Regions from separate parts of the Pseudomonas sp. St316 genome, predicted to be linked through region 1. Evidence: riboswitches for the same ligand, from Rfam matches in the RefSeq annotation. Region 1 holds a riboswitch; the other holds the start of a gene.
What was found. Region 1 has a riboswitch for cobalamin ahead of cobW (cobalamin biosynthesis protein CobW). Riboswitches for the same ligand answer to the same signal wherever they lie in the genome.
Positions count from the first base shown of each region.

Region 1 (6,819 bases):
GCGGTCATCGTGAGGTCTACAGCCTGCTGCGCAACCGAGCCCACAGCAACGTGGCATTCCTGCTGGGCGAGGAGACGCGCTACCAGCCGGGGCTGGACACCCTGACGGTCTACCCGGGCGTGCTCAGCAGTTATCCGAACTTCATGTTCAACATTCCGGCCGGGCAAGTACCGGCATTCGTCGAGGCCATGCAAGGCGCCCAGGATGCACCGGCGTTCGAGCGGATTGTCGAGCGCTGGGGCATTCGCCGCAGTCACCCGCAGTTCTGGTACTACTTCCATGACCTGAGCCAGTACATCCAGGAGACGGAGCCCGTGGAAAACGGTGTGCTGGACATGAATCGCTACCAGAACCTCTGATCGAAAGCTGCGGCGGCAAACTCCGTGCCGCCGGACGCTTTCCTGACAAAAATACTGGGACTTTGTCCGGGGCGATGATTGGCGTAAACTGCTGGCAAGCCTGCGAGGAGTTTCCATGACCGCTATTACCATTACCGATGCCGCCCACGATTACCTGGCCGACCTGCTGTCCAAGCAGAACACCCCGGGTATCGGGATCCGCATCTTCATCACCCAGCCCGGCACCCAGTACGCCGAGACGTGCATTGCCTACTGCAAGCCGGGAGAAGAAAAACCCGAAGACACCGCGCTGGGGCTCAAGAGCTTCACCGCGTACATCGACTCGTTCAGCGAAGCCTTCCTGGATGATGCGGTGGTCGACTACGCCACTGACCGCATGGGCGGCCAGTTGACCATCAAGGCGCCAAACGCCAAGGTGCCGATGGTCAATGCCGACAGCCCGGTCAACGAGCGCATCAATTACTACCTGCAAACCGAAATCAACCCGGGGCTGGCCAGCCACGGTGGCCAGGTTTCGCTGATCGACGTGGTGGAAGACGGCATCGCCGTGCTCCAGTTCGGCGGCGGCTGCCAGGGCTGCGGCCAGGCTGACGTGACCTTGAAGGAAGGCATCGAGCGGACCTTGCTCGAGCGCATTCCGGAGCTCAAGGGCGTGCGCGACGTGACCGACCACACGCAGAAAGAAAACGCCTACTACTGATAGGCATGCGCTGCGAGCAAAAACCGTGGCGAGGGAGCTTGCTCCCTCGCTACCAAAGTTTGAGCGATCGGTTTGTGACGCTGTGGCTATCCGCCAATCCCTGTGGGAGCGAGCTTGCTCGCGATGACGGCGGTACGTTCAATATCATTGCAAGCTGACCCACCGCTATCGCGAGCAAGCTCGGCTCCCACAGGGTGCATTGTCTGGCCCGGCAGTCAGGGCCTGTAGAGATGCGCATGCCCGGCGCGGTACAGCGACGATTCGCTGAACACGTCATTACCCAACACACGTCCCACCAGGATCAACGCCGTTCGGCGAAAACCCTTGGCCTGTACCTTCTCGGCAATATCCGCCAGCGTGCCCAACACCCAATCCTGATCCGGCCATGTCGCCCGGTGAATCACTGCGATCGGGCAATCGGCGCCATAGTGGGGCAGCAGTTCGTCGACGATTTTTTCCAGATGATTGACCCCCAGGTGAATCGCCATGGTCGCCCCGTGCTGCGCCAGGCTGCCCAGTTCTTCCCCAGCGGGCATCGGGCTTTTGTCGGCGTAGCGGGTGAGGATCAGGCTTTGGGAAATGTCCGGCAAGGTCAGTTCGGCACCCAGCAAGGCGGCGCAGGCTGAGGTCGCGGTCACACCCGGGATGATTTCGAAAGGGATGTCAAATTCCCGCAGGCAACGAATCTGCTCGCCAATGGCGCCGTACAGGCTCGGGTCGCCGGAATGCACCCGGGCCACGTCCTGGCCCTTGAGATGGGCGCTCTTGATCAATTCGATGATCTGTTCCAGATGCAGCTCGGCGCTGTTGATGACCTGTTCGGCACTATGACCTTCAAGGACGGCGGTCGGCACCAGGGAGCCGGCGTAGATGATCACCGCGCAGTGGCGGATCAGTCGCTGGCCTTTGACCGTGATGAGATCCGGGTCGCCGGGGCCGGCGCCGATGAAGTAAACGGTCATGACCGGCTCCTGTGAAAGGTGGGTGAGCGTCGCCCAGATGAAGATCACTCATGATCCTGGGCGCCGATTATCGGGATTTACGCCACGACCGCCAATGCCAACGTGCTCTTTGGGCCTTTTTGGCGAGTAATCAGCAGCCTCGCAGGCGGTGTGCCCAACTGGTCGGCCAAGGCCAGGGCGGCGCTTTCGGCGATGCCGTAGCAACCGGTTCGCTCGAAGGCGATCTCGGAGCGGTGACTGAGCCGCTGCTCGTAGCCGGCCAACTGTTCGACACTGAAACAGGTCAACGGCAGGGCCAGTTGTCCGGCCAGCTCCAGCAGCCCGGGCTCGTCACGCTTGAGGTCGATACTGGCCAGGGCCCGTACCCGATGAAGTTCGATGCCGTGGGCCAGCAGCGTCTGGTCGAGCAAGGCCCGCAGCGTGCTGGCCGGGCAGCCACGCTGGCAGCCCAGGCCGATCACCAGGATCGGCTCGGCGCTCATGCGTCGTGGTGGGCTTGGCCGTCACGGCGAAACAGCCAGGCGCTGATCAGGCCCAGGGCCAGCCAGAACGCGACGTTGGTCAGCTGCGAGGCGATCTTGAACTGACTCTCCAGCGCTTCGGGCGCCAGCATCGAGTGGACTTCGGGCTGCGGTGCGCCGATGACGTGGGGCACCAGCAACGTCGCCACGCCCAGTACCTTGAGCAGCCAATGCCGGCCGAACGCGATCAAGGCAATGCCCACCGCCGTGGACGCCGCGGTGCCGATCCACCATATCTGACGTTGGGCCAGGTCGGCCGCTGCGGTACCAGGCAGTTCCGGCGGCAGGCCAAGCGTCGGCGCCAGGACGAAAGTGGCATAACCGGCCAGGCCCCAGAGCAGGCCCTGGGACGTGCGAGTCGGTGCACGCAAGGTGTACAGGCCCGCCAGCATCAGGGCAAAACCCACGGCGACCACCAGGTTGCCGCCTGTGGTGGACAGCACGCGCTGCCAGCCGTCTTCCGGCTCCCAGGCCTCGGCATCATGGGTATGAGCCGCCCCGTGGGCGTGTTCATGGACCTCGGTCGCCGGGGCCTTCTCGAAGGTTTCCGCCTGGAGAATCAGCGGCGATACCCAGAAACTTTGCAGCAGGGTCAGCAGCAGGGCGGCCAGCAAGCCGCTGAAACCAGCGGTCTGCGCGATACGCTTGATCATCTCGTCAGCTCTCAATGGCACGGGAAAGCGGCGCTGTGGCGGGTATCGTGGGCGGCGTTGTGCACTGCTTCGATGTGGGAGAAACCGGCGAAATAGACCAGCCCCGCGCCCAGGATCGAAGCAAGGATCGCGGCGCTCAGGCGTTGGCTCAGGGTGGTGGTGCTGCTGGCGGTGCGGGCGGTGCTGCTGATGGTCGACATGGCGCTTCCCTCTGTTCTTGTTCAGTGGGGGAGTCGAGCGCAATGAAACCCCGGGCGAAAGCCCGCCAAGGTTCGAACAGCGCCCGCCCACCGCGGGTTTGTTGATGCAGGAGTCATGGGCCGGTCTCCGGGCTCGCGAGGGGCGGGGGCTTGCGCCTGGCCTGCAAGCGTCACCTTCCCATGTCCTGGGACACAGTGGTTCAGACGCTTCGCTCGCTTACCGTTGCGGGGGCAGCACCGGACTGACGTGGCTTTGAAGTAAAGCACACGATTCACCGGTTTCCCGTTTCACCCTGTGAAGGGCACCCGTAACGAGTGGTTTGTGTAGCCGGTTCTGTTAGCTACGCAAACCATGCACAGGAGAGCATGGGCGGGGGCGGGCGTCAATGCGGAGGGAGGGCCGCTGCGCTGCCCAATCGCGAGCAAGCTCGCTCCCACACAAGGATTTGCGCCGGGCCCAAAATTCAAGACCAATGTAGATCCAATGTGGGAGCGAGCTTGCTCGCGATAGCGGTAGCAAGGACACCGCAGAACTTGCTTGCGGAGATTGACCCGCCCCCACACCCTGCGTAGCCTTGCGCCTTCGAGGTTCTTCGGCATGTGCCGGAGCTAAGAAGGGAACGCGGTCCAAGCCGCGGCTGCCCCCGCAACTGTGAACGGTGCTGTTTCTGCAAGGCCACTGTGCATGCCATTTTTACGATGGACACACGGGAAGGCGCAGTCATCGCCAGTCCAAAGACTGGCCCGCCGTCAGCCAGGAGACCTGCCTCGAGACAGATTCTCACTACAACCGGGCGGGGTGATCCGGTGGCGAAATCTTCCGCGCACGCTTGTGCCAGCGGTTGTCGTCCCGTTTGCCCGCCACCTTGCCAAAGGGCATCCGATGAAAACACTGGCCAAACTTCCCGTCACCATCGTCACTGGTTTCCTCGGCTCGGGTAAGACCACCTTGCTGCGGCACATGCTCGACAACGCCCAGGGCCGTCGCATCGCCGTGATCGTCAACGAATTCGGCGAGCTGGGCATCGACGGCGAGATCCTCAAGCAGTGCTCCATCGGCTGCACCGAAGAAGAAGCCAACGGTCGCGTCTATGAACTGGCCAACGGTTGCCTGTGCTGCACGGTGCAGGAAGAGTTCTTCCCAGTGATGCGCGAACTGGTGGCCCGGCGTGGCGACCTCGACCACATCCTCATCGAAACCTCCGGCCTGGCCCTGCCCAAGCCGCTGGTCCAGGCTTTCCAGTGGCCGGAAATCCGCAGCGCCTGCACCGTCGACGCAGTGATCACCGTGGTCGACAGCCCGGCCGTGGCCGCCGGCACCTTTGCCGCGTTCCCCGACCAGGTCGATGCGCAGCGCAAACTCGATCCCAACCTGGATCACGAATCGCCGCTGCACGAACTGTTCGCCGACCAACTGGCAAGCGCCGACCTGGTGATCCTCAACAAGGCCGACCTGATCAGCCCCGAAGACCTGGCCAAGGTGCGCCTGGAAGTCGCCGAAGAGCTGCCGCCGGCGGTCAAGGTCATCGAAGCCAGCAGCGGTCGCCTGCCGCTGGACGTGTTGATCGGCCTGGGTGCCGGTTCCGAAGAACACATCGACGGCCGCCACAGCCATCACGACCATCACCACGATGGCGATGATGACGACCACGATCATGACGCCTTCGACTCTATTTCCATCGAGTTGCCCCAGGCCGACGAAAGCCTGTTGCTGGACGCGCTGACGCAGCTGGTGGTCCAGCACGGTGTGTTGCGGGTCAAGGGTTTCGCAGCGATCCCGAACAAGCCGATGCGCTTGCTGATCCAGGGCGTCGGCACGCGTTTCGACAAGCATTTCGACCGTCAGTGGGGCGCCGACGAAGCGCGAGTCACCCGTCTGGTGCTGATCGGCCAGGCGCTCGACGCCGCGCTGCTCGAAGCGCAGTTGCGCGCCGCCCTCGGGGCCTAAGCCATGCACCTGCTCAGGACCCAGCCCGGCGGGTTCGTGTCGGATGACAACATTGCCGACCTGGGGCAAACCCCCGCCGAACTGGTGATCCTGTGCAGCGGCGACTCCAGCCTGGCATTGCTGGCCGAAGCGGCGCGGCAGTTGCCGGATGACTACCCGCAGTTTCGCCTGGCCAACCCGATGCAGGTGCAGAACCACGCCTCGGTGGATCTGTATTTCGACGACGTGCTGCGCCACGCCAAGGTCATCCTGCTGTCGCTGCATGGCGGCATCGGCTATTGGCGTTACGGCATCGAGCGCCTGATGGAACTGGCCGGGCGCGGGGTGAAGCTGATTCTGGTGCCGGGGGATGATCGTCCGGACCCGGAACTCAGCGACCTGAGCAACGTGCCCTGCGAAGACCGCGACCGGCTCTGGCAGTTCTTGCGCCAGGGCGGGCTGGGCAATGCCCTGGACCTGTTTCACAACCTGGGCAGCCAATGGTTTGGCCGCGATTATCCGTGGGCCGAGCCGCAGGCCTTGCCACGCACGGCCATCTATCACCCGGCGAAAACCAGTGCCAACCTCGCCGATTGGCAAGCCGACTGGAGCGCCGGGCAACCGGTGGCGGCGGTGTTGTTCTATCGCTCCCACCTGCAAGCGGCGAACACCGCGTTCATCGACGTGTTCTGCCAGCGCCTGCAAGGGGCGGGGCTCAATCCGCTGCCCATTGCCGTGGCCAGCCTCAAGGAGCCCGGTTGCCTGGCACGGGTGCAAGACTGGTTGGATGAGGTCGAAGCCGGCGTCATTATCAACACCACCGGCTTCGCTCAATCCAGCCCCGAGGCCCCGCATCTGCGGCCATTTCGCCGTAACATTCCGGTGATCCAGGCGATCTGCGCCCAGGACAACGAACCCGGCTGGCGTGCCAGCGAGCAGGGTTTGGGGCCGCGGGACCTGGCGATGCACATCGCCTTGCCGGAACTGGACGGACGGATCATCAGTCGCCCCATCAGTTTCAAGGACCTGGCCTGGCGCAGCGAGCGCAGCCAGAGTGACGTGGTCTGCTACCGCGCCGTGCCCGAACGCATGGATTTTGTCGCCGAACTGGCCCGGCGCTGGACCACCCTGGCGCGCCTGCCCAACGCGCAAAAGCGCGTGGCGCTGATCCTCGCCAACTACCCGACCCGAGACGGGCGTATCGGCAACGGTGTCGGCCTCGACACCCCGGCGGCGGCGCTGAATATCCTGCGCGCCATGCAAACCGAGGGTTATCCGCTGCCGGTCGAGTTGCCAGGAAGCGGCACTGCGTTGATCCAGCAGTTGCTCGGTGGTGTCAGCAACGACCTGGACAGCCTCGACCTGCGACCGTGCCACCAGAGCTTGGCCCTCGACGCTTACCAGGCCATGTTCGACGCGTTGCCCGAAGCCAATCGCCAAGCGGTGCTGGCGCGCTGGGGCTCGCCGGCGCAGGACCCGATGTTTCGCGAGGGACGC
Region 1 is NZ_AP021901.1:4,283,625-4,290,443, reverse strand. It holds gene KI237_RS18910 (fatty acid cis/trans isomerase) at 1-359, shown strand, start outside; gene nfuA (Fe-S biogenesis protein NfuA) at 475-1,059, shown strand; gene cobM (precorrin-4 C(11)-methyltransferase) at 1,275-2,021, opposite strand; gene KI237_RS18895 (cobalamin biosynthesis protein) at 2,099-2,503, opposite strand; gene KI237_RS18890 (CbtA family protein) at 2,500-3,195, opposite strand; gene KI237_RS18885 (CbtB domain-containing protein) at 3,207-3,395, opposite strand; cobalamin riboswitch at 3,497-3,720, opposite strand; cobalamin riboswitch at 3,965-4,180, shown strand; gene cobW (cobalamin biosynthesis protein CobW) at 4,279-5,343, shown strand; gene cobN (cobaltochelatase subunit CobN) at 5,347-6,819, shown strand, end outside.

Region 2 (6,819 bases), 2.6 Mb from region 1:
GTTTCGGCGATGCCGTCATGATTGGTATCGCGCAACAGTGTGATGCGGTTGGGGCTGGGCACTCCGGCGCCGGCGCGGCCCATGACTTTTTTCATCACCCAGCCACGGATGCCCTTGGCGTCGTCCGGCTTGGGCGGGGCGTTGGTTTCGGCCACCAGCACATCGCCATTGGGCAGTACGTAGAGCCAGCGTGGATGGTCCAGGCCCTCGGCGAATGCGCCCACTTGCAGGCCCGGGGCCGCGGTCGGCTTGGCACCTTGCGGCCAGCCGATGGCTTCGGCGATGTTGACGGTGGGGATCAGGGTCTTGTTCGGCTCGGGCAGTTTCGGCGCCGGGCCGGTGCCGTCGGACACTTGCAAGGTGGAAGATTCGCCACAGGCGGCGAGCCCGACGGCAAGGGCGAGGATCAATAGATGAGGTGGCTTGAGCATGCTGGCTTCCCTATGAATGCACGTGGTTATTCATAGAGGAGCGTAGACGCGCGATGGTTCAACCTTGGGTCGCCCTGTCAGCCGGGCAAGATGGCCTGTGGTGTATCTGGATTTTGCGCATGCTGGAAATCCAGTGTGGGAGCGAGCTTGCTCGCGATAGCGGTGCCGCAGCTGGCGAAGAGGTTGAATGTGCTGGCCTCCTCGCGAACGAGCTCGCTCCCACAGTTCCTTGCTAAAGGAATCAACCGTGGGCCTGTTTGAACAGCACCGCAATGCCAGGATGGTAATGACCGGCTTCATTGCGCAACTTGCGGTAGGCGTAAGGGAAATACCAGGCCACGGCGCAGGTGTTTTCCTTCTGCAGGTCGTCGAGCATGTCCTGCAGTTCTTCGGGCGTGGCGCTTTGCTGGGCTTTTTGCGGCGAGACGAACAGGCAACCAAGCTTCAAGTCGCTGGCATAGCTGATGCGCTTGGCATCGCTGGTGGCTTCCAGTAGCGGCTGGGTCAGGTTCAGGTGGTTGACCTTGGGCCAGCGCTGGGTGGCCTGGATGAAGGCACGCTCCTCGGTGCTGGCAATGAACAGGTCGGCGCTGACATTGCGCTCACCTTCTTCATTCTGTTTTCGGGTCGGGGCGTGTTGCAGCGTGACCATCTCGGCCATCCACGCCGCAGCCGACAGCAATCCGAGGTTGGCCTTTTCATCGTACCAGTAAGGTGTGTCGTTATCGCCGCGTAGGGCGTTGTAGCGATCGATGCAGTCAAACCAGCGCTCCAGCATCGGGCGCAGGAATTCCAGCTTCGGATTGCTGATAATCATGCCTTGCATGCTTTTTGCCCTCTTATTCTTGTGATATCGGGGTAGTGTCTATTTGATATCACTTGCCGCAGCCTGACACAAGATTGGCGTCGCTTTATTGATCCGGGCCAATGACCGGTGAACCAGCTTTAATTGACGCTCCACCCCCAACCCTCTAACCTTCGCCGCTTGTTTCAGGTGCTTTGTGGCTATGGCCGACAAAGTGAAACAGGGAAGCCGGTGAGTGCACACGAACCCGGCGCTGCCCCCGCAACGGTAAATGAGTCAAGGCTGCCATCACGCCACTGTGTCATCGACATGGGAAGGCGCGCAGTCCGGCACCACGCCGCTCATGAGCCCGGAGACCGGCCTGATTCATCCAACGGCGTCACGGTGGGCGATGCCAGGCTTTGTTGCCGTCCTTTTTTGTGCCCGCCCGCCGTTATTCCATTCCAACGGAGGCTTCCCCCATGTCCGGTTCACCCAACAGCGACGCGCCCGATCGCGACGAACGCCACCTGGCGCGCATGCTGCGCAAGAAGGCCGTGATCGACGAGCGCATCGCCAACTCGCCGAATGAATGCGGCCTGCTGCTGGTGCTGACCGGCAACGGCAAGGGCAAGAGCAGCTCGGCGTTCGGCATGTTGGCCCGGGCCATGGGCCACGGCATGCAATGCGGTGTGGTGCAGTTCATCAAGGGGCGTAACAGCACGGGCGAAGAGTTGTTTTTCCGCCGTTTCCCGGAGCAGGTGCGCTTTCACGTCATGGGCGAAGGTTTCACCTGGGAAACCCAGGATCGCCAGCGCGACATCGCCGCCGCCGAAGCCGCCTGGGCGGTATCGCGCCAGTTGCTCAGCGATCCGTCCATCGGCCTGGTGGTGCTCGACGAGTTGAACATTGCCCTCAAGCACGGTTATCTCGACTTGGATCAGGTGCTGAGCGATCTGCAGGCACGCCCACCGATGCAGCACGTGGTGGTGACCGGTCGCGGCGCCAAGCCCGAGATGATCGAGCTGGCCGACACCGTCACTGAAATGGGCATGATCAAGCACGCGTTCCAGGCGGGTATCAAGGCGCAGAAAGGCGTCGAACTGTGAGCGATCCCGCCATGACCAGCCGCCACTGTCCGGCGGTGCTGATCGCAGCGCCGGCCTCGGGCCAGGGCAAGACCACCGTCACTGCGGCGCTGGCCCGCTTGCATCGCAACCAGGGACGCAAGGTGCGCGTATTCAAATGCGGCCCGGACTTCCTCGACCCGATGATCCTGGAGCGGGCCAGTGGCGCGCCGGTCTATCAATTGGACATGTGGATGGTCGGTGAGCAGGAAAGTCGCCGGCTGTTGTGGGAAGCCGCCGCCGAAGCGGACCTGATCCTGATCGAAGGGGTCATGGGGCTGTTCGACGGCACCCCGTCGAGCGCCGACCTGGCGCGGCATTTTGGCGTGCCGGTGCTGGCGGTGATCGACGGCACGGCCATGGCCCAGACCTTCGGCGCCTTGGCCCTGGGCCTGGCGCGTTATCAACCCGACCTGCCGTTCGCCGGGGTCTTGGCCAACCGGGTCGGCACCTTGCGCCACGCGCAATTGCTCGAAGGCAGCCTGACCGAAGGCTTGCGCTGGTACGGCGCGCTGTCCCGGGAAACCGGCATTGAATTGCCCAGCCGTCACCTCGGGTTGGTCCAGGCCAGCGAGTTGAACGACTTGGACGTGCGCCTCGATGCGGCCGCCGATGCCCTGGCCGGCAGTTGCGAAGTGGCGCTGCCGCCAGCGGTGGAGTTCGCCGCGCCCGAGGTGATCGCCGTTGAGCCGTGGCTCGCCGGGGTGCGCATCGCTGTGGCCCGTGACGAAGCGTTTGCCTTCACCTATGGCGCCAGCCTCGATCTGCTGCGGGCCATGGGCGCGCAGTTGAGCTTCTTTTCGCCGATTCATGACAGCGAACTGCCCGAGGCGGACAGCCTTTACCTGCCTGGTGGTTATCCGGAGCTGCACCATGTTGCGCTTGCCGGGAACGCGCCGATGCTGGCGGCGATCCGTGCCCATCACGCCGCCGATAAACCGTTGCTCGCCGAATGCGGCGGCATGTTGTATCTGCTCGATTCATTAACCGACGTCGACGGCACCCGCGCCGAACTGCTCGGCTTGCTGGCCGGTGATGCGCAGATGCAAAAGCGTCTGGCGGCCCTGGCGCTGCAAGCGGTGGATTTACCGGAAGGCGCCTTGCGTGGGCACACCTACCATCATTCCCTGACCAGCACCGAACTTGAACCGATTGCCCGTGGCCATAGCCCCAACGGCGGGCGGGGGGCGGAAGCGGTGTTCCGGCAGGGGCGGATGACGGCTTCTTATGTGCACTTTTATTTTCCGTCGAATCCGCGGGCGATTGCGGCGTTGTTTGCGCCCGACCTTGAGGGCGCCTTCGCGAGCAGGCTCGCTCCCACAGGGGACCGAGTTGGGCAGGAAATGTCGGGAGCTCCTCAACCCTTTAAGGGGGACCTTGAGGGCGCCTTCGCGAGCAAGCTCGCTCCCACAGGGGATTGCGATTCAAATGTGGGAGCGAGCTTGCTCGCGAAGCGGTCATGACCGACAACGCCTTTGCCCCGGCCGAACGCGAAGCGGTCTATCGCGCCATCGCCGAGCGCCGCGACATGCGCCACTTCACCGGTGGCACGGTTGAGCCGGCCTTGCTGCGCCGCCTGCTGGAAGCTGCGCACCAGGCCCCCAGCGTCGGTCTCATGCAACCGTGGCGATTCATCCGCATCAGTGACCGTGCCTTGCGTGGACAGATCCGCGAACTGGTGGAGCAAGAACGCATTCGCACCGCCGAGGCCTTGGGTGAGCGCAGCGATGAGTTCATGAAGCTCAAGGTCGAGGGCATCGACGACTGCGCCGAAGTGCTGGTGGCGGCGTTGATGGAGGACCGCGAGCGGCACATCTTCGGTCGCCGGACCTTGCCGGAAATGGACCTGGCGTCGCTGTCCTGCGCGATCCAGAACCTGTGGTTGGCTTCCCGCGCCGAAGGGTTGGGGATGGGCTGGGTGTCGCTGTTCGAACCCCAGGCCCTGGCCGACCTGCTGGGCCTGCCCGCCGGGGCCAAGCCGCTGGCGATCCTTTGCCTGGGCCCGGTCGAGGGTTTTTATCCGGCACCGATGCTCGCCCTGGAAGGTTGGGCGCAACCGCGCCCGCTCAATGAACTGCTGTATGAAAACCATTGGGGAGTGAGCCCATGAGCGTGGCGTTGCTCAGTGCCGCCGCAGTGGCGCTGGATGCGCTGCTGGGCGAGCCACGACGCTGGCATCCGCTGGTGGCGTTCGGCGGTTTTGCCGATCGCATCGAACAACGTTTCAATTCCGGCGGACGCGGTTGGCGCAGCCATGGGGTGACGGCATGGATCATCGCCGTGGTGCCGTTGACCTTGCTCGCCACGGCCCTTTCGTGGGCGCCGATGGTGGGCTGGCTGGTGGAGATCCTCGCCTTGTACTGTGCCCTCGGCCTGCGCAGCCTCGGTGAGCATGTCGAGCCGGTGGCGCGGGCGTTGCGCAGCGGTGATCTGGACGAGGCGCGCCAGCGTGTCGGCTATCTGGTCAGCCGGGAAACGGCTGAACTGGATGAAACCGCCGTGGCCCGCGCCGCCACCGAGTCGGTGTTGGAAAACGGCAGCGACGCGGTGTTCGCCGCGCTGTTCTGGTTCGCCGTGGCCGGTGCGCCCGGGGTGGTGTTGTACCGCCTGAGCAATACCCTCGACGCCATGTGGGGTTATCGCAATGAACGCTTCGAGCGCTTTGGCTGGGCCGCAGCGAAAATCGACGACGTGCTCAACTACATTCCGGCGCGCCTGGTGGCGTTGACCTACGCGCTGCTCGGCAAAACCCGCCTGGCGCTCAAGTGCTGGCGCAGCCAGGGGCCGACCTGGGACAGCCCCAACGCTGGGCCGGTGATGGCTGCCGGTGCCGGTGCGTTGGGGGTCGAGCTGGGCGGGGCGGCGGTTTATCACGGCCAGTTGCACCAACGTCCAGCGCTGGGCGAAGGCGTGCCGGCCAGTGCCGACTCCATTGATCGCGGCTGGCAATTGGTCCAGCGCGGGGTATGGTTGTGGTTGCTGATTCTCTGCCTGGGAGCTGAGTTCTATGCTTGAGCACGGCGGACGCTTGCGCAACGCAGCCCGGCAATACGGCATTGCCGAGGCTGATTGGCTCGACTTGTCCAGCGGCCTGGCGCCTTGGCCGTTCGACGTCCCGGCGATTCCCTTGCGCGCCTGGGCGCGTTTGCCGGAAACCGATGACGGCCTGGAGCAGGCCGCCTGCGATTATTACGGCGCGCTGAATGTGCTGCCGGTGGCCGGTTCGCAGATGGCCATCCAGCTGTTGCCACGCCTGCGCCGGGCCGGCAAGGTCGGCGTCTTGTCGCCCTGTTATGCCGAGCACGCCGAAGCCTGGCGCCGCAGCGGCTACATCGTGCGCGAAGTGCTGGCGTCGGAGGTGGATTTTTTCCTCGACAGCCTCGACGTCCTGGTGGTGGTCAATCCGAATAACCCCACGGGCCTGAGCCTGGAACCCGAGCGCTTGCTGGATTGGCATGCCCGTCTGGCCCAACGCGGTGGCTGGCTGGTGGTGGATGAAGCCTTCATGGACGTCACGCCGTCGCTGAGCCTGGCGGCGCACACCCATCTGGTCGGGCTGATCGTGCTGCGTTCGTTTGGCAAGTTCTTTGGCTTGGCCGGCGTGCGCCTGGGGTTTGTCTTGGCCGAACGCCGCTTGCTCAAATTGCTCGCCGAACAGGTCGGGCCGTGGGCCGTCAGCGGGCCGACCCGGGTATTGGGCCAGGCGTGCCTGCTGGACAGCGACGCCCACGCGAGCCAGCGGCAACGCTGCGAAGCCACCAGCCAACGCCTGGCGCTGATGCTTGAGCGCCACGGCTTCAAGCCCCAGGGCGGTTGCGGATTGTTCCAATGGCTGGTCACCGAGCACGCCCAGGGGCTTCACGATTTCATGGCCCATCGCGGCATTCTCCTGCGGTTGTTCACCAATACCGGCAGCCTGCGCTTCGGACTGCCGGCTGACGACAGTGAATTCCTGCGCCTCGAACAGGCCTTCGAGGCCTACGCCAAGGACATCCAATGACCACAGTGATGGTGCAGGGCACCACCTCTGATGCCGGCAAAAGTACCTTAGTGACGGCGCTGTGCCGCTGGGTCAGGCGCCAGGGTGTGAGCGTGGTGCCGTTCAAGCCGCAGAACATGGCGCTCAACAGCGCGGTGACCGCCGACGGCGGCGAAATCGGTCGCGCCCAGGCGGTGCAGGCCCAGGCCTGCGGGCTTGAACCGCACACCGATATGAACCCGGTGCTGCTCAAGCCCAACAGCGACACTGGCGCCCAGGTGATCATCCATGGCCGCGCCGTCACCACCATGAATGCCGTGGCCTATCACGATTACAAAGCCATCGCGATGCAAGCGGTGCTGGTCTCCCACCAACGCTTGAGCGCGATGTATCCGGTGGTGATGGTGGAAGGCGCGGGCTCGCCGGCGGAGATCAATCTACGTGCCGGCGATATCGCCAACATGGGCTTTGCCGAAGCTGTGGACTGCCCGGTGCTGC
Region 2 is NZ_AP021901.1:1,635,968-1,642,786, forward strand. It holds gene KI237_RS07360 (PQQ-dependent sugar dehydrogenase) at 1-431, opposite strand, end outside; gene KI237_RS07365 (hypothetical protein) at 673-1,257, opposite strand; cobalamin riboswitch at 1,407-1,615, shown strand; gene cobO (cob(I)yrinic acid a,c-diamide adenosyltransferase) at 1,698-2,324, shown strand; gene KI237_RS07375 (cobyrinic acid a,c-diamide synthase CobB) at 2,336-3,805, shown strand; gene bluB (5,6-dimethylbenzimidazole synthase) at 3,802-4,452, shown strand; gene cbiB (adenosylcobinamide-phosphate synthase CbiB) at 4,449-5,357, shown strand; gene cobD (threonine-phosphate decarboxylase CobD) at 5,350-6,342, shown strand; gene KI237_RS07395 (cobyric acid synthase) at 6,339-6,819, shown strand, end outside.
Region 2: linked by a shared signal. The riboswitch ahead of cobO (cob(I)yrinic acid a,c-diamide adenosyltransferase) and the one ahead of cobW (cobalamin biosynthesis protein CobW) in region 1 are both predicted to bind cobalamin.